DNA from 4 places in the Streptomyces sp. V2I9 genome. Region 1 is predicted to be linked to each of the others. Evidence: riboswitches for the same ligand, from Rfam matches in the RefSeq annotation. Region 1 holds a riboswitch; each other region holds the start of a gene.

Evidence for each region. A riboswitch is a leader RNA that binds a small molecule or an ion and turns the genes downstream of it on or off. The one in region 1 is predicted to bind cyclic di-AMP.
Region 2: another riboswitch for cyclic di-AMP. It lies ahead of QFZ71_RS24225 (M23 family metallopeptidase); the one in region 1 lies ahead of QFZ71_RS29360 (LysM peptidoglycan-binding domain-containing protein).
Region 3: another riboswitch for cyclic di-AMP. It lies ahead of QFZ71_RS13545 (M23 family metallopeptidase); the one in region 1 lies ahead of QFZ71_RS29360 (LysM peptidoglycan-binding domain-containing protein).
Region 4: another riboswitch for cyclic di-AMP. It lies ahead of QFZ71_RS27835 (LysM peptidoglycan-binding domain-containing M23 family metallopeptidase); the one in region 1 lies ahead of QFZ71_RS29360 (LysM peptidoglycan-binding domain-containing protein).

The regions. Positions count from the first base shown of each region.
Region 1 is NZ_JAUSZJ010000002.1:6,779,801-6,786,833, forward strand. It holds gene QFZ71_RS29355 (FAD-dependent oxidoreductase) at 1-769, opposite strand, end outside; cyclic di-AMP (ydaO/yuaA leader) riboswitch at 1,220-1,407, shown strand; gene QFZ71_RS29360 (LysM peptidoglycan-binding domain-containing protein) at 1,412-2,245, shown strand; gene QFZ71_RS29365 (UbiA family prenyltransferase) at 2,349-3,272, opposite strand; gene QFZ71_RS29370 (type III polyketide synthase) at 3,390-4,442, shown strand; gene QFZ71_RS29375 (isoprenylcysteine carboxyl methyltransferase family protein) at 4,573-5,100, shown strand; gene QFZ71_RS29380 (NAD(P)/FAD-dependent oxidoreductase) at 5,097-6,113, shown strand; gene QFZ71_RS29385 (MFS transporter) at 6,235-7,033, shown strand, end outside.
Region 2 is NZ_JAUSZJ010000002.1:5,518,667-5,525,699, reverse strand. It holds gene QFZ71_RS24230 (GntR family transcriptional regulator) at 1-436, opposite strand, end outside; gene QFZ71_RS24225 (M23 family metallopeptidase) at 628-1,422, opposite strand; cyclic di-AMP (ydaO/yuaA leader) riboswitch at 1,436-1,603, opposite strand; gene QFZ71_RS24220 (pitrilysin family protein) at 1,827-3,197, opposite strand; gene QFZ71_RS24215 (pitrilysin family protein) at 3,224-4,597, opposite strand; gene QFZ71_RS24210 (DNA topoisomerase (ATP-hydrolyzing) subunit A) at 4,866-7,033, shown strand, end outside.
Region 3 is NZ_JAUSZJ010000002.1:3,096,351-3,103,383, forward strand. It holds gene lhgO (L-2-hydroxyglutarate oxidase) at 1-186, shown strand, start outside; gene trmB (tRNA (guanosine(46)-N7)-methyltransferase TrmB) at 179-1,126, shown strand; gene QFZ71_RS13535 (PrsW family intramembrane metalloprotease) at 1,313-2,815, shown strand; partial or broken gene QFZ71_RS13540 (aldo/keto reductase) at 2,822-3,035, opposite strand; gene QFZ71_RS13545 (M23 family metallopeptidase) at 3,336-4,364, opposite strand; cyclic di-AMP (ydaO/yuaA leader) riboswitch at 4,376-4,528, opposite strand; gene QFZ71_RS13550 (PP2C family protein-serine/threonine phosphatase) at 4,810-6,030, opposite strand; gene QFZ71_RS13555 (MerR family transcriptional regulator) at 6,172-6,921, opposite strand.
Region 4 is NZ_JAUSZJ010000002.1:6,413,242-6,420,274, reverse strand. It holds gene QFZ71_RS27850 (STM4012 family radical SAM protein) at 1-475, shown strand, start outside; gene QFZ71_RS27845 (STM4011 family radical SAM protein) at 483-1,397, shown strand; gene QFZ71_RS27840 (SGNH/GDSL hydrolase family protein) at 1,445-2,272, opposite strand; gene QFZ71_RS27835 (LysM peptidoglycan-binding domain-containing M23 family metallopeptidase) at 2,434-3,384, opposite strand; cyclic di-AMP (ydaO/yuaA leader) riboswitch at 3,388-3,548, opposite strand; gene QFZ71_RS27830 (tyrosine-protein phosphatase) at 3,994-4,806, shown strand; gene QFZ71_RS27825 (DUF6126 family protein) at 4,841-5,014, opposite strand; gene QFZ71_RS27820 (helix-turn-helix domain-containing protein) at 5,077-5,685, opposite strand; gene QFZ71_RS27815 (aspartate aminotransferase family protein) at 5,763-7,033, opposite strand, start outside.

The DNA.
Region 1 (7,033 bases):
TCGCCCAGTTCTCCAGGGTCTGCGCGACCATGTTGGCCTGCTTGTTCTCCCGGCGGGTGGCGACGGACCCCTCGTCGTAGTCGATGTCCTCGGGGTTGACGATGACCTCGATGTTGGGGGAGTGGTCCAGCTCCCGCAGCTCCATCGGGCTGAACTTGGCCTGGGCCGGTCCGCGCCGCCCGAACACGTGCACCTCCAGCGCCTTGTTCTGCTTGAGGCCCTGGTACACGTTGTCCGGGATCTCGGTGGGCAGCAGCTCGTCGGCCGTCTTGGCCAGGACGCGGGCCACGTCGAGCGCCACGTTGCCGACGCCGAGCACGGCGACCTTCTCCGCGGTGAGCGGCCAGGTGCGCGGGACCTCGGGGTGGCCGTCGTACCAGGAGACGAACTCGGCCGCGCCGTAGGAGCCGTCCAGCTGGATGCCGGGGATGTCGAGCGCCCGGTCGGCCTCGGCGCCGGTGGAGAAGATCACCGCGTCGTAGAACGAGCGCAGGTCGTCCAGGCCGATGTCGTTCGGGTAACCGACGTTGCCGAAGAGGCGGATCTGCGGCTTGTCCAGCACCTGGTGCAGGGCCTTGACGATGCCCTTGATGCGCGGGTGGTCGGGGGCCACGCCGTAGCGGATCAGGCCGAAGGGCGCGGGCATCCGCTCGAAGAGGTCGATCGAGACCCCCGGGTCCTGGCAGACCTCGGATTTGAGCAGCGCGTCCGCAGCGTAGATACCGGCGGGGCCGGCTCCGACAATGGCGACGCGGACGGGGCGTGTCATGGGTGGTGATCCTTCGGGGCGGGCGAACGCGGGCAGGTACAGCGTACGTCGGAAGTAAGGGTTGGCTTACTACTCTCCACCCCACACCGTAAGCGATGGGCCCGCGGGCTGTTCGACCGGCCCGCCTGGAGTGCCCGGTCGGCCCGTTTTGTCGTGTTGATATGGGCGATTTGGCTTGTTTGGTCATTCTGTTTCATAACGTGCTTGGCGGGGCTTTCATGGCATTTGCTTGACTTCGGCTTCGCCGCCGATGTGAAGGAGTGGTGAGCGTCACGTGTGCGAAGGCGGACGAAGAAGCGGAGGCATCGGTTCCCTTTCGTGTGGGGAAAGTTGACGGTGCGACGGCACGGTCCGATCCGGGTATTCCGATATTCGATCATGCGGAGAAAAGGGAATCCGGAATGCGGGGCTTGTTCGTTCCGATGTTTCTCGCCTACGGTCACCGTCAATCCGGATGGAACGCCGAATCCTGCCGCCGTCCGGGAATCCGAAACCCACTCACGTACGGCAGGAGCGGGGGAACCAGGTAAGTCGCCGATCCGGAACCGGAACGGCTCGGGGTGAAGTCGCACGACCGTGCGGCCAGACATCTCCCGTCTGAACCCGACAGCTCACCTCGCAGGCGCCGGAGAGGAAAGCCCCATGCCCGCACAGGGTAAGCACCGTCGTTCCCCGTCCACCTCGCTGCGCCGCGGCCTCGCCGCCGTGACCACCGGCGGAGCCGTTCTCGCCCTCCCGGTGATCGGTGCCACCAGCGCCTTCGCCGCCCCCGCACCGTCCGCCCCGCAGGCTGCCGTGGCGCCCGCATCGGTGCCCGCGCAGGTGAATTCCGCCGTCCAGGCCGCGCCCGCCCAGCATTCCGTGAAGGCCGGCGAAACCCTTTCCAAGATCGCCCGCGAACATTCCGTGAGCGGCGGCTGGAAGAAGCTGTACGAAGGCAACCGGAAGATCATCGGTGGGAATCCCCACCTCATTCAGCCGGGAATCACGCTGACGCTCGGCGCCAAGCCCGCCACCGCTTCGGAGGGCAAGGCCGCCAAGGCTTCCCCGGCCGCCGAGCGTGGATCGGCGGACCGCGCCGACCGCTCGGAGCGTGCCGGCGCCGCCCCCGTGGCGAACGCCGCTCCGGCCGCGGAGAAGAAGGCCGTCACCTACACGAACGACCTGGACGGCTGGATCAGGGAGTCGCTCGCCATCATGGCCGAGCAGGGCATCCCCGGCACCTACGAGGGCATCCACCGCAACATCATGCGTGAGTCCTCGGGCAACCCGGCCGCGATCAACAACTGGGACTCCAACGCGGTCAGGGGCACCCCGTCCAAGGGGCTGCTCCAGGTCATCGACCCGACCTTCCAGGCGTACCACGTGCCCGGCACCTCGACCGACAGCTACGACCCGGTCGCCAACATCACGGCCGCGTGCAACTACGCCGCCGACCGGTACGGCTCGATCGACAACGTCTTCGGCGCCTACTGATCCTCCCGCACCACCGCCCGAGGGGCCCCGGACCGCACGGTCCGGGGCCCCTCGGCGTCGGGGATTCGTTCAGGGGCGGAGGGCACGTGCGGGATCGGTCGGTTCAGGCCGCCGCCACGCCCCGGAACAGCAGCAGCGCGAGATCCGCCACCGCCACGGCCACCGCGCCGCCCAGCGCGGCCTTGCGCCATCGCCGGCCGAGCACCGGGCTCACGACCGCCGTCGCCCCGGCCAGGAGCAGGGCCGCTCCGCCCCCGGCGGTCACCGGGCCCGGCGGACCGAACGTCAGCACAGCCGTGGCGGCGAGGAGCGGCAACGGCAGCAGCAGCCGGGTCGTTGCGGTGCCCAGCCGATGGGGGAGCCCGCTGATGCCGGCGGCCCGGTCCGCCGCGATGTCCGGCAGCGTGTCGGCCAGATGCGCGCCCAGGCCCAACAGGGCCCCGGCCGTCACCGTCCACCACCGGGGCCACGGTGCGCCGGGGAGGGAGAGCGCCACGGCGGCGGGGAGCGCGCCGAATCCGGTGACGTACGGCAGCCAGGACAGGGCGGTCGCTTTGAGCCGCACGTTGTAGAGCCAGGCGCCCCCGACCGCCGCGAGATGCACCGTACCGGCGAGGGTGCCGCACGCGAACGAGAGCGGCACGCACAGGGCGAGCGCGACGCCTGCTGCCGCCCACACCGCGCCGGGTCCGACCGTGCCGTCGGACGCGGGCTTCCCCCGGCGCCCGGCCCGCGCGTCCCGGCGGGCGTCGTACGCGTCGTTGCACCAGCCCACCGAGAGCTGACCGGTCAGCACCGCCGCCGTGACCAGCGCGGAACGGGGGCCGCCGAGGCCGGAGCCGAGCGCGAGGGCGCAGGCGAGCGCGGTCACCGCGAGCGCCGGCCCGGGGTGGCACGCCAGCGCGAGCGCCGTGCCCGGGAGCCGTCGGCTCGCCGCGGCTTCGTGGGCCACGGCCGTGCGTGCGGCGGCCGGTGCGCCCTCCGGCGCGGCGGGACCGGCCGGGCTCACCCTGTCCGTGGCGTCCATCGGGCGATCGTAGAAGCCCGTCGGCCCGTCAATGCGGCGACAGGGCGGGTCTTTTACGCTGATTCGTCACTTATTGTGCGCAGGATGGGGCATGCCCTCACCGAAGCAGGAGGCGGGATGACCCGCATCGCCGCGGTCCACGGAGCCCTGCCGCCCCACCGTCACACCCAGCGGGAGGTCACCGACATGGTGGCCCGTACCTGCCTGCCGCCCGGCGCCGACCGGCGTGTCCTGGACCGCCTCCACGCGAACGCGCGGGTCCGCACCCGGCACACCGTGCTGCCCCTGGACGCCTACCGCGACCTCGACGGGTTCGGCCCCGCCAACGACGTGTTCATCCGGTCCGCCGCCGACCTCGGCGCCCACGCCGTACGGGGGGCGCTGCGGGCGGCGGGGCTGCGGCCCACCGATGTGGACCTGCTGATGTTCACCTCCGTCACCGGCATCGCCGCCCCCTCGGTGGACTCCCGGCTGATGGCCCGCCTCGGCATGCGGTCCGACGTCAAACGGCTGCCCGTCTTCGGCCTCGGCTGCGTCGCCGGAGCGGCCGGGACGGCCCGGCTGCACGACTACCTGCTCGGCCACCCCGACGAGGTGGCCGTGCTGCTCTCGGTCGAACTGTGCTCCCTCACCTTCCAGCGCCACGACGCATCGCCCGCCAACCTGGTGGCGACCGCCCTGTTCGGCGACGGGGCGGCGGCGGTGGTCGCCCTCGGCGGCCGCCGGGCCGTCGCCGGGCCGGAGATCGTGGCCACCCGCAGCCGGATGTACCCGGACACCGAGCACGTCATGGGCTGGGACATCGGCTCGACCGGATTCCGCGTCGTCCTCGATCCGGCCGTGCCCGACGTCGTCCGCCGGTACCTCGCCGACGACGTACGGGAGTTCCTCGACGAACACGGTCTCAAACCGAAGGACGTGGCCCACTGGGTCTGCCATCCGGGCGGCCCCAAGGTGCTGGAGGCGGTGACGGAGGTGCTCGACCTGCGGGAGGGCGCGCTCGACGTCACCTGGAGGTCGCTGGCCGACATCGGGAACCTCTCCTCGTCCTCGGTGCTGCACGTCCTGCGGGACACCATCGAACAGCGCCGCCCGGAGCCGGGAACCCCCGGACTGCTGCTGGCCATGGGACCGGGATTCTGCTGCGAACTGGTGCTGCTGCGCTGGTAGTACGGCCGCCCGTCCGGTGCCGGTACGCCACCCCGCCACGGGTGTCGGCACGCCCGCCCGCCTCGGCCCGCCACCGGGCGGAAGCCACGGTTCCCCCCTCGCCGCCCACGCCCCCCGAACGGAAGCCCGTATGACCTGGTACACCCTCCTGGTGCTGGCCGTCGCCGCCGAACGCCTCGCCGAACTCGTCGTGGCCCGCCGCAACACCCGCTGGAGCCTGGCCCGAGGCGGCGTCGAATCGGGCCGCGGGCACTATCCGGCGATGGTCGCGCTGCACATGGCGCTGCTCGTCGGCTGCCTGGCGGAGGCCGGGTTCGCGGAACGCCCCTTCCCGCCCGTGCTCGGCTGGACGATGGCGGCCGTCGTCCTCCTCGCGCAAGTGCTGCGCTGGTGGTGCATCCGGACGCTCGGCCCCCGCTGGAACACCCGCGTCATCGTGGTCCCCGGCCTGCCGAAGGTCACCGGCGGCCCCTACCGGTGGCTGAGCCACCCGAACTACCTGGCCGTCGCCGCCGAGGGGACCGCGCTGCCGCTGGCCCACGGGGCGTGGGTGACCGCCCTCGTGTTCACCGTCCTGAACGCCGCGCTCCTGGCGGTACGGATCCGGTGCGAGGACGGAGCCCTCGGGCGCTTCCCGGCAGGGGAGGCACGGGCGTGATCGACGTCCTCGTCGCGGGCGGCGGCCCGGCCGGGCTGGCAGCGGCCGTCCGGGCCGCGTCGGCCGGCCTGGAGACCGTGGTGGTCGAGCCGCGCACCACCCCCCTCGACAAGGCGTGCGGGGAGGGCATCATGCCCGGCGGTGTCGCCGCCCTCCGCGACCTCGGTGTACGGGTCGGCGGCCGTGAGTTGCGCGGCATCCGCTACACCGACGGCCGGCGCAGCGCGGAAGCGGCCTTCCGGGACGGCCCCGGCGCGGGCGTCCGCCGCACCGACCTCCACACCGCCCTGCACGAGCGGGCCACCGCCCTCGGCGTACGCGTCGTCACCGCCAAGGCCCACGGGGTCCGGCAGGACGAGCGCACCGTCACCGCCGCCGGTATCACCGCGCGCTGGCTGATCGCGGCGGACGGCCTCCACTCGCCGCTGCGCCGCGCGCTGGGCCTCGACCGGCCCGTCCCCGGCCCCGGGCGCTACGGCCTGCGCCGCCACTATCCGGTCGCACCGTGGACCGACCACGTCGAGGTGCACTGGTCCCGGTACGGCGAGGCGTACGTGACGCCGGTCGGCGACCGCCTGGTGGGCGTGGCCGTGCTGAGCCGCGAGCGCCGTCCCTACGACCAGCACCTGGCGGCCTTCCCGGCTCTCGCGGCCCGGCTCGCGGGCGTCGCCGGGGCCACCACCGTACGGGGGGCCGGTCCGCTGCGTCAGCGGGCGCTCGGGCGGCGGGCCGGGCGCGTCCTGCTGGTCGGCGATGCCGCGGGCTACGTGGACGCCCTGACCGGCGAGGGCATCGCTCTCGCCACGGCCACCGCGACCGCCGCGATCGACTGCCTGACCGCAGGGCGGCCGGAGGAGTACCCCCGCCGCTGGGCGCACGTCACGCGACGCCACCGGTGGCTCACCGCCGCCCTGCTGGGCGCGGCGGGACACCCGTCCTCCGGGCGGCTCATCGTCGCCGCCGCCCACCGGGCTCCCGCCGTGTTCCGCGCCGCGGTCCACGCGCTCCGGTGAGACCGCGGCGTGTCCGGCCGCCCGCCCGAATGGCGCAGGCCCCGGTTCGGGCATAACGTCGATCGGGTGAGCGCCCGCGCGTACGCGGCGCACTGCCCTCGGCACGGAAGACGACTCCACCATGACGGGCTCCCGCGCGACACCCCCGCCCACGGCCACCGCACACGACCGGCACCGCGGCGGACTGGCCCTGCTGGTCATCGCCTCGTGCCAGCTGATGGTGGTGCTCGACGTCACCATCGTCAACATCGCGCTGCCGCACATGCAGAAGGACCTCGGGTTCTCCACCGAGAACCTGTCCTGGGTCGTCAACGCCTACACGCTGACCTTCGGCGGTCTGCTGCTGCTCGGCGGACGGCTCGGCGACATCCTCGGCCGCCGCCGGGTCTTCATCTTCGGCGTGCTCCTCTTCGTCTTCGCCTCGCTGCTGGGCGGACTCTCCCAGGAGGGCTGGCAGTTGCTGGCAGCCCGCTCCCTCCAGGGGGTCGGCGGCGCCATCGCCTCGCCCACCGCCCTGTCGCTGATCACCACGACCTTCCGCGAGGGCCCCGAACGCAACCGTGCCTTCGGGGTGTTCGCGGCCGTCTCGGCGGGCGGCAGCGCGATCGGCCTGCTTGCCGGCGGGGTACTGGTGGAGTGGCTGGACTGGCGCTGGGTCCTGTTCGTCAACGTCCCCATCGGCCTGCTGATCGCCGTCGCCACGCCTCGCTTCATCCCCGAGTCGGAGCGCCGGCCGGGCCACTTCGACATCGCCGGGGCCCTCACCTCGACGGCCGGCATGGTACTGCTCGTCTACGGCTTCATCCGCGCCTCCGAGGAGGGCTGGACCGAGGCGCTGACCCTCGGCTCGTTCGCCGCCGCCGTGGTCCTGCTCGCCGCGTTCATCCTGGTCGAACACGGTTCGAAGCAGCCCATCACGC
Region 2 (7,033 bases), 1.3 Mb from region 1:
GCGCGATGAGGCCGGGGCTGCCGGACGCCTGGGCGAGAGTCTCGTGGAACCAGCCGCCCAGGGCGCGCAGGTCCTCCCCCTCACCACGGCGGGCGCGCTCCTGCCCCAGCCTGACCAGGCCCCGCAACACCTTGAGGTGGGCCTGGGTACGGCGCCGGGCGGCGCGGGCCGCGCTCAGCGGCTCCAGGAGCGTGCGCATCTCCAGGAGGTCGGCCGCCTCCTGGACGGTGGGTTCGGCGACACAGGCGCCGGCGTGCCGCCGGGTGACCACGAAGCCCTCGGACTCCAGCGTGCGCAGAGCCTCGCGGACCGGGACGCGGGAGACTCCGTAGCGGCGGGCCAACAGCTCCTCCGTGAGGCGGCTGCCGGGCCCGTGGACTCCGGAGACGATGTCGTCACGCATGGCCCTGCATACCGCCTGCGCGGGAATGCGCATATCCGAACCTCCGCCTCGATCCCCGCGAAACGCGGCCGCCCGACGTCTGTTCCGCGACTCTATGACAATCCGCCGGAATTTCCGATGGCAGGCCGGAATTCGGGGATACCCCCGGGCCGGAATTGCCGTAGGCCCCGGCGGACGCCGGGGCCTACGGGCGGGGCCGCGCGGATGGATCGCGCGGAGGTGTGTCAGACGTTCAGACCGTGGGAGCGCAGGTAGCCGACGGGGTCCATGTCGGAGCCGTAGTCGGGTGTGGTGCGGGCCTCGAAGTGCAGGTGCGGGCCGGTGGAGTTGCCGGTGGAACCGGAGAGGCCGATCTGCTGGCCGGAGGAGACGCTCTGGCCGACGGAGACGCCGATCGAGGAGAGGTGGCCGTACTGGGTGTACGTGCCGTCCGCCATCCGGAGCACGATGTTGTTGCCGTACGCGCCGCCCCAGCCGGCCTCGACGACCGTACCGGCTCCGACCGCGACGACCGAGCTGCCGGAGGCGGCCATGAAGTCCACGCCGGAGTGGCTGCCGGAGGACCAGAGCGAACCGCCGCTCTTGTAGCCGGTGGTGACGTGGGAGCCGGCGACCGGGAGGTGGAAGGCGTTCAGCCGGGCACGCTCGGCGGCGCGGGCGGCGCGGGCCTTCTCCTCGCGCACCTCCTCGGCGCGGGCCTCGGCCTTGCGTGCGGCCTCCGCCTTCGCCTTGGCCTTGGCGGCGGCCTCGGCCTTCTTGCGGGCGATCTCGTCGGCCTGCCGCTTCTGGGCGTCGGCCTGCGCGTCGATCCGGTCGGCGAGTGTGGCGTCGAGGTCGAGGGCCTGGGAGAGGCCGGCCCCGGTGGACTTGGCGGCCTCGGAGTCCGCGGCGAGCGCCGGGGAGGACAGCGAGCCGATGACTCCGGTGGTGGCCAGGGCCGCGATGCCGGCGACCTGGGCGCTCCGGCGCGTGAGGCGGCTCGGGGCACGGTGCTTCCCGGTGGCACGGGTGAACGCCATGGAGAGGCTGATCCTTTCCTTCCTTCTCGCCTACCGGGTTAGCTGACGGGTTCGGAGCAGGAAGGTCTCCTACGGATTCCCGCGCCGGTTCACGGCACGGACCTCCGATTCACCCCAGGGACTGCGATGGGTCCCCGGCTCCCCGGGCTCGCGCCTGACGGGGACTCGGCGATGACTGCCCGGCGCCACGGACGCGGCACAAGGTGGCGGACAGCCGAGCCGACGCTAGGCGGCGCGACTTCCCATCGCCAAACGGACGAGGGGTTCTGTCGCACATCCCACAGGACATACCGGCACTCATTATCTGGAAGGTGATGAAGTTACGTAAACGGTCAAAAGAGCAGGACCCCGACGAAGTGTTTCCCGTCGGGGTCCTGTGCGCAGCGGTGCGCCGCAGGAAGGCGTCAGCCGGAGACGACCGACACCTCACCGATGCCGAGCGCCTTCACGGGCTCCTCGATCTGCGCGGCGTCCCCCACGAGGACGGTGACGAGGCGGTCGACCGGGAACGCGTTGACCACGGCGGCGGTCGCCTCCACGGTGCCGGTCTCGGCGAGCCGGGCGTAGAGGTGGGCCTGGTAGTCGTCGGGGAGGTGCTGCTCGACCTGGTCGGCCAGCGTGCTCGCGACGGAGGCGGCGGTCTCGAACTTCAGCGGGGCGACGCCCACCAGGTTCTGCACGGCCGTCTCGCGCTCGGCGTCGGTCAGCCCCTCGGCGGCCAGGGTCCGCAGGACCTTCCAGAGGTCGTCCAGAGCCGGTCCGGTGGACTCCGTGTCCACCGAGCCGCTGATCGCGAGCATGGCGGCGCCACCCGAGTCGGGGCCGGAGGAGCGCAGCACCTGGGCGAAGGCGCGCACCCCGTAGGTGTAGCCCTTCTCCTCGCGCAGCACCCGGTCCAGCCGGGAGGTGAGGGTGCCGCCCAGGCAGTAGGTGCCGAGCACCTGGGCGGGCCAGACGCGCTCGTGCCGGTCGGCGCCGATCCGGCCGATCAGCAACTGGGTCTGGACCGCGCCGGGGCGGTCCACGATGACCACGCGGGCGGTGTCGTCCGCGGTGATCGGCGGTACCGGACGGGTCTGCCCGGCGTTGCCCGACCAGTCTCCGAGGGTGTCCGCGAGCAGCGCGTCCAGGTCGATGCCGGTGAGGTCGCCGACGATGACGGCCGTCGCGGTGGACGGGCGGACGTGCGCGTCGAAGAAGGCGCGCACGGCGGCCGCGTCGATCCGCCGGACCGTCTCCTCGGTGCCCAGCCGCGGCCGCGACATCCGGGACGTGGCCGGGAACAGCTCCTTGGAGAGCTGCTTGGCGGCGCGCCGGGACGGGTTGGCCCGCTCGTGCGGGATCTCGTCGAGCCGGTTGCCGACGAGGCGCTCGATCTCGCTCTCGGCGAAGGCCGGGGCCCGCAGCGCCTCGGCGACCAGGCCGAGGGCCTTCGCCAGCCGGGAGGCCGGGACCTCAAGGGAGACCCGGACACCGGGGTGGTCCGCGTGCGCGTCGAGCGTGGCGCCGCAGCGCTCCAGCTCGGCGGCGAACTCCTCGGCGCTGTGCTTGTCGGTGCCCTCGGAGAGCGCCCGCGACATGATCGTGGCCACCCCGTCCAGGCCCTCGGGCTCGGCCTCCAGGGGCGCGTCCAGGAAGATCTCCACCGCGACGACCTGCTGGCCGGGGCGGTGGCAGCGCAGCACGGTCAGCCCGTTGGGCAGCGCGCCGCGCTCGGGCTCCGGGAAGGCCCAGGGGCGGGCCGTGCCGGGCGTGGGCTGCGGGTGGAACTCCATGGCTACTCCAGTCACGGCGGCGTCGCTCACTTGGCCGCCCCCTCGTGCGCGTCCTCGGTGCCCTCGTCGGCCTGCTCGCCGTCGGCGTCCCCGGCCGGCTCGATGGGCTCGTAGACCAGCACCGCCCGGTTGTCGGGGCGCAGGGACGCCTCGGCCGCCGCGCGCACCTCCTCCGCGGTGACGTCCAGGACCCGCCCGACCGCGGTCAGGGCGAGCTGCGGGTCGCCGAACAGGACGGCGTAACGGCACAGTTCGTCGGCGCGTCCGGCGACGGTGCCGAGCCGGTCCAGCCACTCGCGCTCCAACTGCGCCTGTGCCCGCTCCATTTCCTCGGGGGTGGGCCCCTCGGCGGCGAACCGGGCCAGCTCCTCGTCGACCGCGGCCTCGATCTGCGCCACCTCCGCGCCGCCGGACGTCTTCACGTCCAGCCAGCCGAGCGAGGGGGCGCCGGCGAGCCGCAGCAGTCCGAAGCCCGCCGCCACCGCCGTACGGTCACGGCGGACCAGGCGGTTGTGCAGCCGGGAGGACTCGCCGCTGCCCAGCACCGTGAGTGCCAGATCGGCGGCGTCGCAGGCGCGGGTGCCGTCGTGGGGCAGGCGGTAGGCGGCCATCAGGGCGCGCGCCGGAACCTCGGCGGTGACCACCTCGCGCCGCTCCTCGCCGATGGTCTCGGGCAGCGTCCCGTCGCGCGGCGGCTGCTTGCCGTCGTGGGAGGGGATGGAGCCGAAGTACTTCTCGATCCAGGCGAGCGTCTGCTCGGGGTCGATGTCTCCGACCACCGAGAGCACCGCGTTGTTGGGCGCGTAGTACGTACGGAAGAACGCGCGGGCGTCCTCCAGCGTGGCCGCGTCCAGGTCCGCCATGGAGCCGATCGGGGTGTGGTGGTAGGGGTGGCCCTCGGGGTAGGAGAGGGCGGTCAGCCGCTCGAACGCGGTGCCGTAGGGCACGTTGTCGTAGCGCTGGCGCCGTTCGTTCTTGACGACGTCGCGCTGGTTCTCCATGGACTCCTCGTCGAGGGCGTCGAGGAGGGAGCCCATGCGGTCGGCCTCCAGCCAGAGCGCCAGCTCCAGCTGGTGGGTGGGCATGGTCTCGAAATAATTGGTCCGCTCGAAGCTGGTGGTCCCGTTGAGCGAGCCGCCGGCCCCCTGGACGAGCTCGAAGTGGCCGTTCCCCTTGACCTGCCCCGAGCCCTGGAACATCAGGTGCTCGAAGAGGTGCGCCAGACCGGTGCGCCCCTCGACCTCGTGGCGCGAGCCGACGTCGTACCAGAGGCAGACCGCGGCGACCGGGGTCAGATGGTCCTCGGAGAGCACCACACGCAGGCCGTTGGCCAGGCGGTGCTCGGTCGCTGTCAAGCCGCCGGAGCCGGCCTGTGCGGTGGCCGTGTGACCCATGGGCATGTACGTCCCTTCGATCGCGATACTGGACTTCCTGCCAGACCTGCCACTCTAAGCAAGCGCACCGGCACCTGGCGAAGTTCCCGTTCCCCGGATGTTTCCGTCGATGGTGTCGCGGACGCCCCCGCGGGCGGGCCGCCTCCACCGCTTCGGACGGGTCGAGGTCGGCGTTGTCAGTCCGGAGGTCCACAATGGACCGCGTCAGCAGCTCGTGTTGAACCGAACAAGCTCAGGTCGCCCGAACAGAATCCGTGAAGGAGTCGCAGCCGCGATGGCCCGCCGTAGCACGAAGACCCCGCCGCCGGACGACTTCGAGGAGAAGATCCTCGACATCGACGTCGTCGACGAAATGCAGGGCTCCTTCCTCGAGTACGCGTACTCGGTGATCTACTCCAGGGCCCTGCCCGACGCCCGCGACGGCATGAAGCCGGTGCACCGCCGCATCGTGTCCCAGATGAACGAGATGGGACTGCGGCCGGACCGCGGCTACGTGAAGTGCGCACGCGTCGTCGGCGAGGTGATGGGCAAGCTGCACCCGCACGGCGACGCCTCGATCTACGACGCGCTCGTGCGGATGGCCCAGCCCTTCTCGATGCGGCTGCCCCTGGTCGACGGCCACGGCAACTTCGGCTCGCTCGGCAACGACGACCCCCCGGCCGCCATGCGGTACACCGAGTGCCGGATGGCCGACGCCACCTCGCTGATGACCGAGGCGATCGACGAGGACACCGTCGACTTCCAGTCGAACTACGACGGCCAGGAGCGCGAGCCGGTCGTCCTCCCGGCCGCCTACCCCAACCTCCTGGTCAACGGGGTGTCCGGGATCGCGGTGGGCATGGCCACCAACATGCCGCCGCACAATCTGGGCGAGGTCATCGCCGCCGCCCGGCACCTGATCAAGCACCCGGGCGCCGACGTCGAGACGCTGATGCGCTTCGTCCCCGGCCCCGACCTGCCCACCGGCGGCCGCATCGTCGGCCTCTCCGGCATCAAGGACGCGTACACGGCGGGCCGCGGCACCTTCAAGATCCGCGCCACCGTCGCCGTGGAGAACGTGACGGCCCGCCGCAAGGGCCTCGTCGTCACGGAACTCCCCTTCGCCGTCGGCCCGGAGAAGGTGATCTCCAAGATCAAGGACCTGGTCTCGGCGAAGAAGCTCCAGGGCATCGCCGACGTCAAGGACCTCACCGACCGGGCGCACGGCCTGCGCCTGGTCATCGAGGTGAAGAACGGCTTCGTGCCGGAAGCGGTGCTGGAGCAGCTCTACAAGCTGACGCCGATGGAGGAGTCCTTCGGCATCAACAACGTGGCGCTGGTCGACGGCCAGCCGCTCACCCTGGGCCTCAAGGAGCTGCTGCAGGTCTACCTCGACCACCGCTTCGAGGTCGTACGGCGGCGCAGCGAGTTCCGCCGCACCAAGCGGCGCGACCGGCTGCACCTGGTCGAGGGCCTGCTCGTCGCGCTCCTCGACATCGACGAGGTCATCCGGATCATCCGGGACAGCGACAACTCCGCGCAGGCGAAGGAGCGCCTGATGGCGCACTTCTCGCTGAGCGAGATCCAGACCCAGTACATCCTGGACACCCCGCTGCGCCGGCTCACCCGGTTCGACCGGATCGAGCTGGAGGGCGAGCGGGACAAGCTCACCTCCGAGATCGAGGCGCTGACCGCGATCCTGGAGTCGGACGCCGAGCTGCGCAAGCTGGTCTCCACCGAGCTGGCCGCCGTGGCGAAGAAGTTCGGCACGGACCGGCGCACGGTGCTGCTGGAGTCGGCCGGTTCGCAGATCGCGTCCGTGCCGCTGGAGGTGGCGGACGACCCGTGCCGGGTGCTGCTCTCCTCCACGGGCCTGCTGGCCCGCACGGCGAACGCGGAGCCGGTCGAGATCTCCGAGGACGCCCGCCGGACCAAGCACGACGTGATCGTGTCGGCGGTGGCGGCGACGGCCCGCGGCGATGTCGGGGCGGTCACCTCCACGGGCCGGCTGCTGCGGCTCTCGGTGATCGACCTGCCGCAGCTCCCGGACACCCATGCCGAGCCGAACCTCTCGGGCGGCGCGCAGATCTCCGAGTTCCTCACGCTGGAGTCGGACGAGGAGCTGATCTGCCTCACCACCCTGGACGAGTCCTCGCCGGGTCTGGCGATCGGCACCCTCCAGGGCGTGGTGAAGCGCGTCGTGCCGGACTATCCGGCCAACAAGGACGAGTTGGAGGTCATCACCCTCAAGGACGGCGACCGGATCGTGGGCGCGACGGAGCTGCGCACGGGCGAGGAGGACCTGGTGTTCATCACCTCCGACGCCCAGTTGCTCCGCTATCCGGCGGCTTCGGTGCGTCCGCAGGGCCGCCCCGCCGGAGGCATGGCGGGCGTCAAGCTCACGGCCGGGGCCGAGGTGCTGTCGTTCACGGCGGTGGACCCGGCCGCCGAGGCGATCGTCTT
Region 3 (7,033 bases), 3.7 Mb from region 1:
GACGGCACGCTGGTCGACGACTTCCTCATCCGCGAGGCCCCGCACACCGTGCACGTGCTCAACGCCCCGTCGCCCGCCGCGACGGCGTGCCTGCCCATCGGACGGGAGGTGGCGCGGCTGGCGCTGCGCCGGGCTCAGGGGACGGGGTGGAAGCCGCCCGCCGTAGAATCCGGTCATTGTGTCTGAGCAGCCCCTGAACCCCAGCCCCGCCGAAGCCCACGAGGACGCCGCGGCCGACGCGGGGCCCGTCGCCCCGGAGCCGACCGCTCCCGAGCCGGGCACTCCCGCACCGACCGGCTCCACGGCGGCCGACGCGCTCACGGACGGTCCGCCCGCCGCCGCGTCCCCCGACGAGGCCGCCGCGCTGCGGGCCGCCTCCTTCGAGCGCGCGCGCCGGCTGCGGCAGGAGCCCCGTTTCCCCGGCGGCCCCGCCGCCGACCCGGCCGGCTCGCACCACGAGCGCCGCATCCGCAGCTTCCAGCCGCGCCGCAGCCGGGTCACCACCGGCCAGCAGGAGTCCCTGGAACGCCTGTGGCCGAAGTGGGGCCTGGACATCGACGGCAAGCGGGTCCTGGATCTCGCCGACCTGTTCGACGGGCTGCCCGTGGTCCTGGAGATCGGCTTCGGCATGGGCGAGGCCACCGCGCAGATGGCGGCCGACGACCCCGGCACCGGCATCCTCGCGGTCGACGTCCACACCCCCGGCCAGGGCAATCTGCTCGGCCTCGCGGACAAGGCGGGCTCGACGAACGTACGGGTGGCCAACGGCGACGCGATCATCCTGCTGCGCGAGATGCTCGCCCCCGCGTCGCTCGACGGCCTGCGGGTCTACTTCCCCGACCCGTGGCCCAAGGCCCGCCACCACAAGCGGCGGCTCATCCAGCCCGAGTTCCTGGACCTGGTCGCCCCGGTGCTCAAGCCCGGCGCGATCGTCCACTGCGCCACCGACTGGGAGCCGTACGCGGAGCAGATGCTGGAGGTGCTCACCGCCCACCCCCGCTTCGAGAACACCGCGGCCGGCGGCGGATACGCCCCGCGCCCCGCGTTCCGGCCGCTCACCCGGTTCGAGGGACAGGGGCTGGACAAGGGGCACGTCGTCCACGACCTGCTGTTCGCCCGCGTCTGACGCCGCACGCGCACCCGCCGGGGCCGGCCAGGATCTCCCCGGCCCCGGCCGGCCGGCCCGTCCGGCGAAGCGGCCGCCCACGGTCGGTGTCGCACGGTCCGCCGCGCCCGCGCACGACGGCGTACGGCCATGTCCTGGCCGGATGCGCCGTCGCCGGGTGTCGGCGCACCTCGTTAGGGTCGAGAGGTGTCCGACCCCTCCGTGCGGTATCAGCAGGCGCGGCCCGCCGTCCCGGTCCTCCACGAGCAGCGGCTCGACGAGGTCCTGGGCGCCGCGCCGGAGCGCGGCCGACAGCGTTACCGGCCGCGCCGCGTCGGCATGGTGTGGCGCAGCAAGGTGTTCCGCGCCGGGGCGGTGATCGTGGCGCTCCTGCTGTGCGGACTGGTGATCCTCGCCCTCGTCCGCGAACAGACCGGCCCCGAGGGTTTCCTGGTCGGTCTCGGCCTCGCGGTCCTGCCCGTCCCGCTGCTGATGGCGGCGTTCCGCTGGCTGGACCGGGTCGAGCCGGGGCCCTGGCGGAACCTCCTGTTCTCCTTCGCCTGGGGCGCGTGCGCCGCCGCGCTCGTCGCGATCATCGCCAACTCCTTCGCCACGCGCTGGATAGCCACCGCGACGGCCGACCCGGCGAGCGCGGACACCCTGGGGGCGACGGTGATCGCCCCCGTGGTCGAGGAGAGCGCCAAGGCGGCGGCCGTCCTGCTGATCTTCCTGTTCCGCAGACGGGAGTTCAGCGGAGTGGTGGACGGCGTCGTCGTCGCCGGGTTCACCGCGACGGGGTTCGCGTTCACCGAGAACATCCTCTATCTGGGCAATGCCTTCGGCGAGGACCAGTTGCTCGGCAGCTCCGGGTTCGCCTCGGTGACGGCGGGGACGTTCTTCGTGCGGATCGTGATGTCGCCGTTCGCGCACCCCCTGTTCACCGTGCTCACCGGCCTCGGCTTCGGCTTCGCGGCCGTCAGCGCCCGTCGCCACCGGGCCCGCCGGATCGCCCTGCCCTTGCTGGGCCTGGTCCTGGCGATGGGGCTGCACGCCCTGTGGAACGGCTCGTCGTCCTTCGGCCCGTACGGCTTCTACGCGGTGTACGGCATCGTCATGGTCCCCGCCTTCGCCCTGGTGACCTGGCTGGCGATCTGGTCGCGCCAGCGGGAGCTGCGTACGCTCGCCGCAGAGCTGCCCGCGTACGCCGCGGCCGGCTGGCTCACCCCCGCCGAGCCGTCGGCGCTCTCCTCGATGCGGGCGCGGGGCGTCGCCCGCGACCTGGCCCGCCACTGGCAGCAGGACCGGACCCGCGGCCGGGCGGCGGCCCGCGCGGTCGCGGAGTACGAGTCGTTCGCGACCTCCCTGGCGGGCCTGCGCCGCCGGGCCCGCCACGGCGCGGTGGGCCCGGACTTCGGCGCGCGGGAGCGCGAGTTGCTGCACCATCTCTGGCAGCGCCGGGAGATCGCGGCCCCGGCCCTCACCCACGCGGCCCGCCTCACCTCCCGCCCGGCGGCCCACCGGGCCGTCCCCCCGACGCCGTACGGGTACGGGTACGGCAACGCCCCCTGGAACCCGCCCGGTCACGGCCGTCCGCAGGCACCGGCGTACGGGCAGCCCCCCGTCCAGCCCCCCGGCCACGGATACGGCGGCCCGCCCCGGCCCCACGGCCACGCCCCCGCCCCGCACACCCACCGCCGCCCGCCGCAGTAGCCGGGGCGGGGACGGTCTCCGACTCGCCGCCCCGGTTGCCCTCGGCCCGGGCGCAGTACACGTCGGCGGTGTCGACGAAGGTGCTGCCGGCCGCCACGTACGCGTCCAGGACGGCGAAGGACGGGTGCTCGTCCGCCGTCCAGCCGAAGACGTTGCCGCCGAGGGCGAGCGGGAAGACCTGGAGGCCGGAGGTGCCGAGGGGCGTGCGCGCAGAAGTTATGCGGGGGTTCAACGAGCCGGTCCGGGCCGGCATTCCACCGCGTACGCCATCCGTGGCCGGGCCCCCGCGACAGACCTCATCCGCTGATGATCGCCCGTCGAGGCCCGTCCGTGGCCGCTTCGGTGCGCTCCCGGCCGCCGTACCCGTCCGCTCGGCCACGTGCGATGCCGGGCCGGGCCGCCCCGGACAGACCGGCAGCCCTGACGTCGGGGGGTGTGCGTCAGGGCTGCCGGGGTTTCGGGGAGGGCCGGCGGAGGAAGATCGGCGGCCTGCGGCCGACGAGGCGGCCGGCCCCGTGGCTCAGACCCGCAGGCCCTTGCTGTTCAGCCAGGCCATCGGGTCCATCGCGGAGCCGCCCGCGGTGCGGACCTCCAGGTGGAGGTGGGTGCCGGTGACGTTGCCGGTGGCGCCCATGCGGCCGATGGTCTGGCCGGTGGTCACCTTCTGCCCGACGGAGACCTCGATGGAGGACTGGTGGGCGTACCAGATCTCCGTGCCGTCCTCCAGCTGGAGGACGGTGCGGTAGCCGTACGAACCGGAGTAGCCGGCCGACGTGATCGTGCCACTGTGCACGGCCTTGAGCGGCGCACCGGTGGACCCGGCGAAGTCGAGGCCGGTGTGCTGGCCGGAGGACCACATCGCGCCGGACTGCCCGTAGGTCGAGGTGATCGTGTACGAGGGCGTGGGCAGGGAGAAGCTGGCGGCGAGCTTGGCGAGACGCTCCTCCTCCGCCTTCTTCTTCGCCGCTTCCTCCGCGGCCTTCTTCTTCGCGGCGGCCTTCTTCTCGGCCTCGTCCTGCTGCGCCGCGGCCTCCGCCGCCGCCTTCTCGGCCGCGGCCTTCTCCGCCGCGGCCTTGGCCTCGGCGTCGGCGCCGGCCTGCTGCTGCTCGGCCTGCTGGAGGATCCGGGCCCGCAGGGCCTCGCCCGCGTCGGTACCGCTCTCCGCCTCGGCGGCGGTGAGCCCGGCGGTGGTCAGCGGAGCGGCGGCGACCGGGGCGGCCTCCGCGTCGTCGGACATCAACGCCCCTACGCCGGGAAGGGACTTGGCGTCGGGAAGATTGTCCGCGATGGAATCGGGAAGAGAGATGGAGACCGGGGCCTTGTCCTGAGCGGTGGCGATGCCGCCCGCTCCGACGGCCGCGATCACGCCGACCCCGAGGACGGTGGAGCTACGGGCCAGACCACGCTGCTTGGCCACGCGGTGCCTGCCGCGCACGGGGCGGATGGTGTCCTCGGTGGGATTCCACTCACCCTCGGACCGCTCCGCGCCACCGTAGGCGTTCGCGGTGAAGGGTGACACGGCCTCAGGGGCAGGCTTGTTGGACGCCACGTGGGCGCACTCCTTTCCTTCCTTCTCGCCTACCGGGTTAGCTGACGGGTTCGGAGCAGGAAGGTCTCCTACGGGCCCCTCCGCCTCTCACGAGACGCAGGCGTCCGATTCACCCCATGGAGGTGGTTCCCCGGTTCCCTTGCGGGATTCGGCGCTCGCGCGCGGCGCCGTCCTGACGACGACTGTGACGACCGCGCTGCGTTATCGAACGTTAATAGACACCCATGCCTGATTCCAAGCCGTTCCTGTTGATCATTAACGAACGAGGCGGGGATGTACAGGATGCAAGCGGGCCGAATCGGGCGACTTGACCAGCGATCAGCCACACTCCTTTTTCTGACGGAGTGTCAAATGTTATGCGGAGCGGTGCCTTTCGATCACGCACCGTGGTATTGCCCTGCACCCCGCCGCGCTCCGCCTCGCCGCCCGTCGCGCCGCCCCCGCGCTACCCGTCGCCGTGCCCGTCCCGACGGCCCACGATCCGCACCGTCGTCCGGCGCACCGGCTGGCCCTCCGCCGGCCGGCCCACCGCGAGCAGCGCCATGTCGTCCGTGGCCCGCCCTCCGGTGTGCAGCCGTACGTCGTCGGTGAGCGCCGACAGCAGCTCCTCCGGGCCGGGGAAGATCCGGCCGCGCAGCCGCGCAGCCGGATCGTAGAAGAACCCGTCGGCGTTCCGCGCCTCGGACAGGCCGTCCGTGAAGGCGAGCAGCGTCGCTCCGGGCGGCATCTCCCACTCGTCGACCCGGTCCGGCCACACCCCCAGGTCCATCCCCAGCGGCAGCGCCGGCACGGAGGGCGCCAGCACCTCCAGGTCACCGTCCGCGTGCAGCAGGATCGGCTCGGGGTGGCCGCGGTTGACGAGACGGAGCGTGACCGCGCCGGGCGGGATCTCGGCCAGCACGGCGGTGATGAACCCCTCCATGACGTCCAGCCCGTAGCGCCGCGTCCCCTCCCTGGCGAGCGCGCGCTCCAGCCGTTGCGCGACGCCCTCCAGCGAAGGCTCCTGCTCGGCCGCCTCCCGGAACGACCCGATGATCACCGCCACCGCCTCGACGGCCCCGAGCCCCTTGCCGCGCACGTCTCCCACCACCATGCGGACGCCGTACGGGGTGTCGGCGACGGCGTACAGGTCACCGCCCACGAACTCGTCCGCCTGCGCCGCCTCGTACCGCGCGGCCACCTGGAGCCCGCCGATCCGCTCGGGGGGTGTCGGCAGCACGGCCCGCATGGCGGTCTCCGCGATGACGCGGGCCGAGGCCAGTTGCTCGTTGCTGCGCCGCACGACCCCGTTGATGACGAGGGCCAGCACCGAGGCGGTGAGCACGGTGAGCATCTCGATGGCCGGGACCACCTCGGTGGACGTTCCATCGGAGAGTCTCATCGCAAGGACGGAGAGGACCGCCGCGATGCCCGTGCGGACGGTCCGGGACAGCGAGAAGAACGGTGCGGCGATCAGCGGTGCCGCGACGAACAGCGGGACGGCGGTGAAGTTGGCCGGGGTCAGCGCGTCGAAGACCAGCCCGCCGACGATCAGCAGCGCGGGCAGCATCCGGACGAACCGTCGTGATCCCCGGCTGCCGGGCGTCGCCTCACCCTCCGGCGAACCCAGCACCGCGCGGCCGACGGCATCGACGCCCCGCGCCATGCCCCGCCGTTCCTTGGCCATCCCCACCTGTGTACTCCTGCCCGGTCCACCCACGGCTGCGGACGGTACCGCGCCCCGCCCAGGCTTCCCGGAGCCGCGCCGAGCGGCGACTCCTCATCGGCCGAATAGGGGGAGTGCGGGCGACGGCCCGGCCGTCCGTGGTCAGTCGGAGAGCCGGTGTTCCGCGTAGACCGTCAGCGCGTCCCGTACGAAGGCGGCGGTGCCGTCCCCGTAGCGATCGTAGTTCTTCCCGAACCGGGGATCGGCGACATACATCTCCCCGAGCCCGATCACGTACGAACGGCTGGGCTCCTTGGCCGACGACGCCAGCCACGCGCAGTGCCGCCGCGCGATCTCCTGCGCCTCGGGCCCGTCGGCGGCGAGCCCTTCCCCGCGAGCCCGGCCCCAGTCCCGCGCGATGGCCTCGTGCTCGTCCAGGAATGCCTTCTTCTCCGTCGCTCCGAGCGACCGCCACCAGCGGTCGCCCTCCTCGTACGCGTCCCGGCCCCAGCGCTCGGTGACCTCCCGCTCGTGCACCGTATGGTCGAAGCCGTCGAACACTTCGTCAGCCATGAGTTCCGTTCCCTCCAGCGTCTTGTGGAGAGTGGTCCGCACCGAGGCGATCTGCCGCCCGATGCGCGCCTGCTCCTGTTCGAGCAGCCGCAGATGCGCCCGCAGCGCCACCGCCGTGTCCCGCTGCCCCGCCAGTACGTCCTTGATGGCGGGCAGCGAAAGCCCGAGCTCCCGCAGCAGCAGGATGCGCTGCAGCCGGACGAGGGCGTCCTGGTCGTAGTAGCGGTAGCCGTTGCTCCCGACCCGGCTCGGCGCGAGGAGCCCGAGGTCCCCGTAGTGCCGGAGCGTGCGGCTCGTGGTGCCGGCCCGGCGCGCGATTTCCTGAATGGACCACTCCATGCCGGAAACGCTAGATCTTTACGCTACGTCAAGGTCAAGCACCGCCCACTCGGGCCCGGCCCGCCCGGAAACGACTCGGGCCCGGCACGCTGACAGCGTGCCGGGCCCGGGC
Region 4 (7,033 bases), 370 kb from region 1:
CCCCCGCGAGCAGGAGGGGCCGGAGGACTACGCCTGCCAGACCGACGGCATGATCGGCCTCGGCTGCGGGGCCCGGTCGTACACGTCGGCCCTGCACTACTCCTTCGACTACGCGGTGGACATGCGGGAGATCCGGTCGATCATCGACCGGTTCACCGCCACCGAGGACTTCTCGCGGGCCGAGGTCGGCCGGTACGTCGACGCGGACGAGGCGCGGCGGCGGCATCTGCTGCAGTCCCTGCTCCAGGCGTCGGGGCTGCCGGTGGCGGAGTACCGGGCCCGGTTCGGTACGGAGCCGGACGCGGACTTCCGGGCCGAGCTGGCGGGTTTCGCGGCGCGGGGCTGGCTGGACGCCTCGGCGCCGGACGGGCTGCTGCGGCTGTCCCCGTCCGGTCTCGCCCATTCCGATGCGCTGGGCCCCGCGCTGTTCTCCCCCGGTGTGCGGGCCGCGATGGCCGCGTACGAGCGGAAGTGACCGGGCTGTGGACCTGACGATCCTCTACCGGGGCCCACTGGCGTCGTGCGACTACGACTGTCCGTACTGCCCCTTCGCCAAGCGGCGGGACAGCCGTGCGGAGCTGACGTCGGACCGGGCGGCCCTGGAGCGGTTCACCGGCTGGGCGGCGGAGCGGACCGACGACCGGCTGTCCGTGCTGTTCACCCCGTGGGGCGAGGGGCTGGTGCGCTCCTGGTACCGGCGGGCGCTGACCGAGCTGTCGCGGCTGCCGCACATCGGTCGGGTGGCGATCCAGACGAATCTGAGCGGCCGTACCGCGTGGCTGGCCGAGGCCGATCCGGAGCGGGTCGCGCTCTGGTGCACGTACCATCCGGGGCAGACGCCGTACGAGCGGTTCCTGGGCAAGTGCCGTGAGCTGTCCGCGCTGGGCATCCGCTACAGCGTGGGGGTGGTGGGGTTCGAGGCCCATCGGGAGGAGGCGCGGCGGCTGCGGGCGGCGCTTCCCGAGGAGGTCTACCTGTGGGTGAACGCCGCGGAGGGGCACACGTACTCCGACGAGGAGGCGGCACGGTGGACGGAGCTGGATCCGCTGTTCCCCTACAGCCGCGATCCGCACCGTTCGGCGGGGCTGCCCTGCCGGACGGGCGAGTCGGTGATCTCGGTGGACGGCGACGGCACGGTGCGGCGGTGCCATTTCGTCAAGGCGGAGCTGGGCAATCTCTACGACGGGAGCTACCGCCGGGCGCTCGGCCCGCGAGCCTGTCCGCTCGCCGTGTGCGACTGCCACATCGGCTATGTGCATCTGGAGTCGCTGCCGCTGTACGACGTGTTCGCCGGCGGCGTCCTGGAGCGGATACCGGCCGGGTTCGGCGCGGGCACGCCGCGGGACGGGCTGGTCGTGCCGAACCCGTCCCGTGCGCTTCCCCTGCTGGAGCCCTGAGGGGCCCGCCGGGGGGGGTGTCCGGCCCTGATCCGCCGGACACCCCCTCAGAGCGGCAGCAGGTCCGGGCGCTTCGCCTCGACGTGGTCGCCGGAGGACTCGCCGCGCAGCCGTCGGCCGATCCAGGGGACCAGGTACTCGCGGGCCCACTGGACGTTGTCGCGCCGCGCGTCGAAGGGGCTGCGCTGGGCCTGCGGCGGCCAGGGCTGGTCGGGGTCGGCGGGCACGTCGTGGCCGAGGACCTGGGCGGCGCGCAGGGCGACGCGGGTGTGGCCCTCGGGTGAGAGGTGCAGCCGGTCGGCGTCCCACGCCCGCCGGTCCTGGACGGAGCGCAGCGACCACAGGTCCAGGACGGGGCACCGGTAGCGGTCGGCGATGGCCCGCAGATGGACGTTGTACGTGGCGATCTTGCCACGCATGTGGCGCAGGACCGGAACGCCGCGGGTGTCGAAGCCGGTGGTCACCATGACCGTCCCGACGGCGTTGCTCAGGTCGGCGACCGCCCGCTCGTAGCGCTCGGCGAGGTCGTCGGGGTCGGTTCCGGGCCGGATGATGTCGTTACCGCCCGCGCAGAAGCTGACCAGGTCGGGGGCCAGTTGCTTGGCACGGGGGACCTGCTCCGCCACGATCTGGTCGAGGAGGCGTCCGCGTACGGCGAGATTGGCGTAGCGGAAGTTGCCGTGCGGGGAGTCGTCGGGGCCGGCCGCCACGTCGGGGGCGGGGAGCCGGTCCGCGAGGAGCACCGCGAAGCGGTCCGCCCAGCCGACGAAGGCCCCGTCCGGGCCGGGATCGCCGACGCCCTCGGTGAAACTGTCGCCTATCGCCGCGTACGACCCGATGATGTGCTGCTGGTTGTTTCTCGAATCGTCTGCCACAACCACGTATCCTGCACCGTTCGATGTGACCTACGCGACCGTAATATGGGATTGACGGGTGGTGAGATAGACCACCCGGTCAGTTTTTGGTAAAGGCGGAATAAGCGAGGGGCGATGTGCTGACAGCACATCGCCCCTCGGGCACTTCTCGTGGTGCCGGATCAGACGGAGACGCCGTGCTGACGCAGGTACGCGATCGGGTCGACGTCCGAGCCGTAGCTCGGGCCGGTGCGGACCTCGAAGTGCAGGTGCGGTCCGGTGGAGTTGCCGGTGGAGCCGGAGAGGCCGATCTGCTGGCCGCCGGTGACGGTCTGGCCGACGGAGACGTTGAGGGCGGACTGGTGGGCGTACTGGGAGTACATGCCGTCCTCGTGCTTGATGACGACCTCGTTGCCGTACGAACCGCTGTTGCCGGCCGAGACCACGGTGCCCGGTCCGATGGCCAGGACGGGGGTGCCGGAGGCGGCCTGGAAGTCCGAGCCGGTGTGGTAGCCGCTGGACCAGCTGGCGCCCGAAGCGCGGTACTGGGTGGTGACGTTGGGGCTGGCGAGCGGGGCGGACCAGCCGGAGCCGGCGGCCTCGGAGGAACCGGTCCGCGCCGGGTCGCCGGAGCCCTCGGAGTCGTCGGCGGAGACCGTGTCGGCCTTCGGGGCCTGCCGGGTCTCGGCCTTCGGGGCGGGTGCGGCCTTCTTCGGCGCGGCCTCGGGGGTGGCGGACTTCGCGGCCGGGGCGGAGCCCTTGGCGCCGAGGGTCAGCTTCATGCCCGGGTGGATCAGGCTGGGGTTGCCGCCGACGGTGGAGCGGTTGTCCTGGTAGAGCTTCTCCCAACCGCCCTTGATCTTGTGCTCGGCGGCGATCTTCGACAGGTAGTCGCCGGAGACGACGGAGTACGTCTTCGGGGCGGCCTTGGCGGGGGCGGCGGCCGTGGCGCCGTGCGCGGCGGCGACCGACGCGGCGGCGGGCTTCGCGGCCGGGGCGGCCTGGTCGGCCGCGCCGGCGGTGGTGGCACCGATGAGCGGGAGCGCGAGTGCGGCTCCGCCGGTCCCGGCGGCGAGGACGCCGCGGGAGATCGGGCCGGACTTCGGACGACGGTGCTTACCCTTTGCGGGCATGGGGATCTTCCTCTCCGGCGCCTGCGAGGTGAGCTGTCGGGTTCGGGCTGGAGATGCCCGGTCGCGTTGCGGCGACTTCACCCCGAGCCGGCCCGGATCACTCCGGGCCGGCGGCTTACCTGGTTCCCCCGCTCCTGCCACGTCTGTGTGGGTGGGTGCGAATTCCGGGCGGCGGCAGGATTAGGCGGTCCGTCCGGATTGACGGTGACCGTAAACCGGCCGGGACGAGCGGAACAAGCCAACGGTTGGCCGCCGTATTCATCGATTCGACAGCGTCCGGAATTTCCGGTCACACTCCGTGGATTACGGATCTTGGATTTCCGCGCGCATCCTGGGAATACCTTGGGGCGCGTTCACCACGGACCGTCACGGATATGATCCCGCTCACCTCCCTATTCCCATCTCCCCCATTAGCGGGGCATGTTCTGCGAAATGCACCAATACGGACACAGGGCGGGCGGCACCCCTGACGCCGGGTCAGCCACAGCCCTCTCCGGACCCCGTCCGGACAGGCGAACCGTGATGATTTCCCGCTGAATCGATGTCGTATCGTCACGGGAGCGCCCTCGCCGGCGAGCCGCGCCGGCGTCAGAGACCCCAGGAGCCCCCGTGACGCAACAGGTGCCGCAGGTCCCGCCGACAGAGACCGTGCTGACCGGAGTCCGCAATTTCCGCGACGTGGGCGGGCTCCCCACCACGGACGGTCGGCGCACCGCCTTCGGGCGCCTCTACCGCAGTGGCCACCTGGCGCACGCCACGGCCGAGGACGCGGCCTTCCTCGGCGGGCTGGGACTGCACACGATCTTCGACTTCCGCCACTCCGCCGACCACCGGCTCGACGGGTACGACATCGATCTGGCCGGTGTCCGCAACATCAGCATTCCGCTCTCGGACCCGGCCGACGGCGCGGAGTTCTGGCGGCTGGTGGGCGATGGGAACATCGAGCAGCTGCGCTCGGTCCTCGCGGGCGGCAAGGGTGTGGACCGCATGATCCGGATGTACCGCGCGACGATCGAGGAACGCACCGCCGAGCACAGCCGGGTCCTGCACGCCCTGGCGGAGGACAGCGTGCCGGCGCTGATGCACTGTGCGGCGGGCAAGGACCGGGCCGGCCTCTCGATCGCGGTCGCCCTGCTGGCCGTCGACGTCGAGAGGGAGGCGATCGAGGAGGACTACCTCAAGTCCGACGACCTCCACCGCCGCTACGCCGTGAAACGCTCCGACGCCTCCGGGGCCGGGATGTCGCCCGAGGTACTGGAGCTGCTGGATCCGCTCTTCGGGGCGCGGCCCGCCTATCTCGCGGCGGCCTTCGCGGCCATCGAGGAGAACTGGGGCACGGCGGACCGCTATCTGGCCGAGGGGCTGGGGATCTCCCCGGCGACCCGCGACCGGCTCCGCGAGCGTCTGCTCGACCAGGGCTGACCGGTCCGGAGGCGCCCCACCCCATGGCGGCCTCTCACTTGCTCCCGGCCACCACGAAGAGCAGACAGAGGAAGCCCGCGACGACGTGGCCCGCCACCAGGTAGGCGAAGAGGCGGATGACGAGGCCGCGGGGCATCCGCTTCTCCTGCGGGTCCTCGCCCACCCGGCGTCCGGGGCCCAGCGGGTCGTAGTGCTCGGAATCGGACATGACGGTCCTCTCTGTCGGCCTCACGGCCGGTGGGACGAAGGGCGGACCCGGCGGGGCGCCGGTCAGCGGGCGTGGAGGCCGCTGCCGAGGCAGAGCTCGGCGACGGGACTCTGCAGCAGGGAGTGGACGAAGAGCAGCTCCGCGCCGCAGCGGCCGGCGGCCGCGATCCGGTGCGGGGTGAGCGAGTCGAAGTGGGCGCTGTCGCCGGGTTCGAGGTCGTGGACGGTGTCGCCGAGCCCGACCCGCAGCCGGCCCTCCAGCACGTACAGCCATTCCTCGCCCGGATGCACCCGGACCAGGTCGCCCTGGGCCCCGTACGGCACGCGCACCCGCAGCGCCTGCATCGCGCGGCCGGAGCCGCCTGCCTGCCGGTACATCCAGCCGTCGGCCTCCGTCCCCTCGAAGGCGCCGCCGCGCACGATCGCGTCACGTGCGGGAGACTGCTCGCCGAGCAGCTCGGAGACCGTCGTACCGTAGATGCGGGCGAGTCCCAGCAGCATGGGCAGCGAGGGCTGGCGGCGGCCGGTCTCCAGCCGGGAGAGGTGGGCCGGGGAGAGTCCGGCCCGGCCGGCGGCGGTCTCCAGCGTGAGACCGCGGGCGCGGCGCAGGTCGCGCAGGCGGGGTGCGACGCCGGGGAGCTCGTCCGGCGCCCCTTCGTCCGGAGGGTTCATGGAGCCATTGGGCCAGGATTTTTCCTCGGAGGCAAATAAGTTGCCTCAGAGGCAATACCTGTCGGCTCCCGGACCGGTCAGCGGTTCGCCACCGCCTGCTTGACCAGTGTCCGGCCGAAATCCCACATCAGCCCGCCGCCGCTGTGCGCGTCGTCCATGACGGAGGTGAACGCCGCCACGAAGCGGTCCACCTCCGCGTCCCCGATGATCAGCGGCGGGATCAGCTTGATCACTTCCAGGTGGTCGCCGGAGACCTGGGTGAGGATGCGGTGCTTCCGGAGCAGTGGCACCACGACCATCTGGGCGAAGAGTCCCTTGCGGGCCGCCTGGAGCATGGTCCAGCGGCTGCGGAGCTTCAGCGAGGCGGGCCGGCCGAACTCGATGCCGATCATCAGCCCGCGCCCGCGGACCTCGTGCAGCAGCTCGTAGCGGTCGACCAGGGCGGCGAGCCGGTCGCGCAGCAGGTCGCCGGTGCGCCGGGCCCTGGCGACGATCTCCTCGTCCTCCATGACCGCGAGGACGGCGAGCCCGGCCGCCATCGCCTGGGCGTTGGAACCGAAGCTCGCGGAGTGGACGAGGACCCGGTCCATCGAGGAGTAGACCTTGCGGAAGATCCAGTCCTTGCCGAGGGTGGCGCCGACCGGCACGTAGCCGCCGGAGAGCGCCTTCGCCACGCACACCAGATCGGGCTCCACCCCCTCCTCGTGCTGGTAGGCGTAGAAGTCCCCGGTCCGGCCCAGGCCCGTCTGGACCTCGTCGGCGATCAAAAGCGCCTTGTGCCGGTGCAGCAGCTCCTGCGCATCGCGGAGATAGCCGGGCGGCGCCGCGTGCACGCCCTTGCCCTGGATGGGCTCGACGACCAGCGCCGCCACGTCGCCCCGCTTCAGCTCACGGCGCAGCGCTTCGAGGTCACCGAGCGGGACGGCCGTGTCGGGCAGCAGCGGGGCGAAGCCGTCGCGGAAGCCGCGCTCCCCGTTGACGGACAGGGACCCGGTGGTCAGCCCGTGGAAGGCGTGGTCGCAGTAGAGGACCCGCGGCTTCCCGGTGGCGTACCGCGCGAACTTCAGCGCCGTCTCGACAGCCTCCGTGCCGCTGTTGCCGAAGAAGACCCGGTCCAGATGCGGGCTGTGGGCCAGCAGCTTCTCGGCGAGCAGTCCGGGCAGGGGCTGGCAGTCGAAGCGGGTGAGGTCGGCGAGCTGGGCGTCCAGCACGTCGTGCAGGGCCCGGCGCACGACGGGGTGGTGGCGGCCGAGGCCCATGACGCCGAACCCGGCGAGCATGTCGAGGTAGTCGTCGCCCTCCGCGTCCCAGAAGTACGCGCCCTCGGCCCGCTCGTAGACCTTGTCGA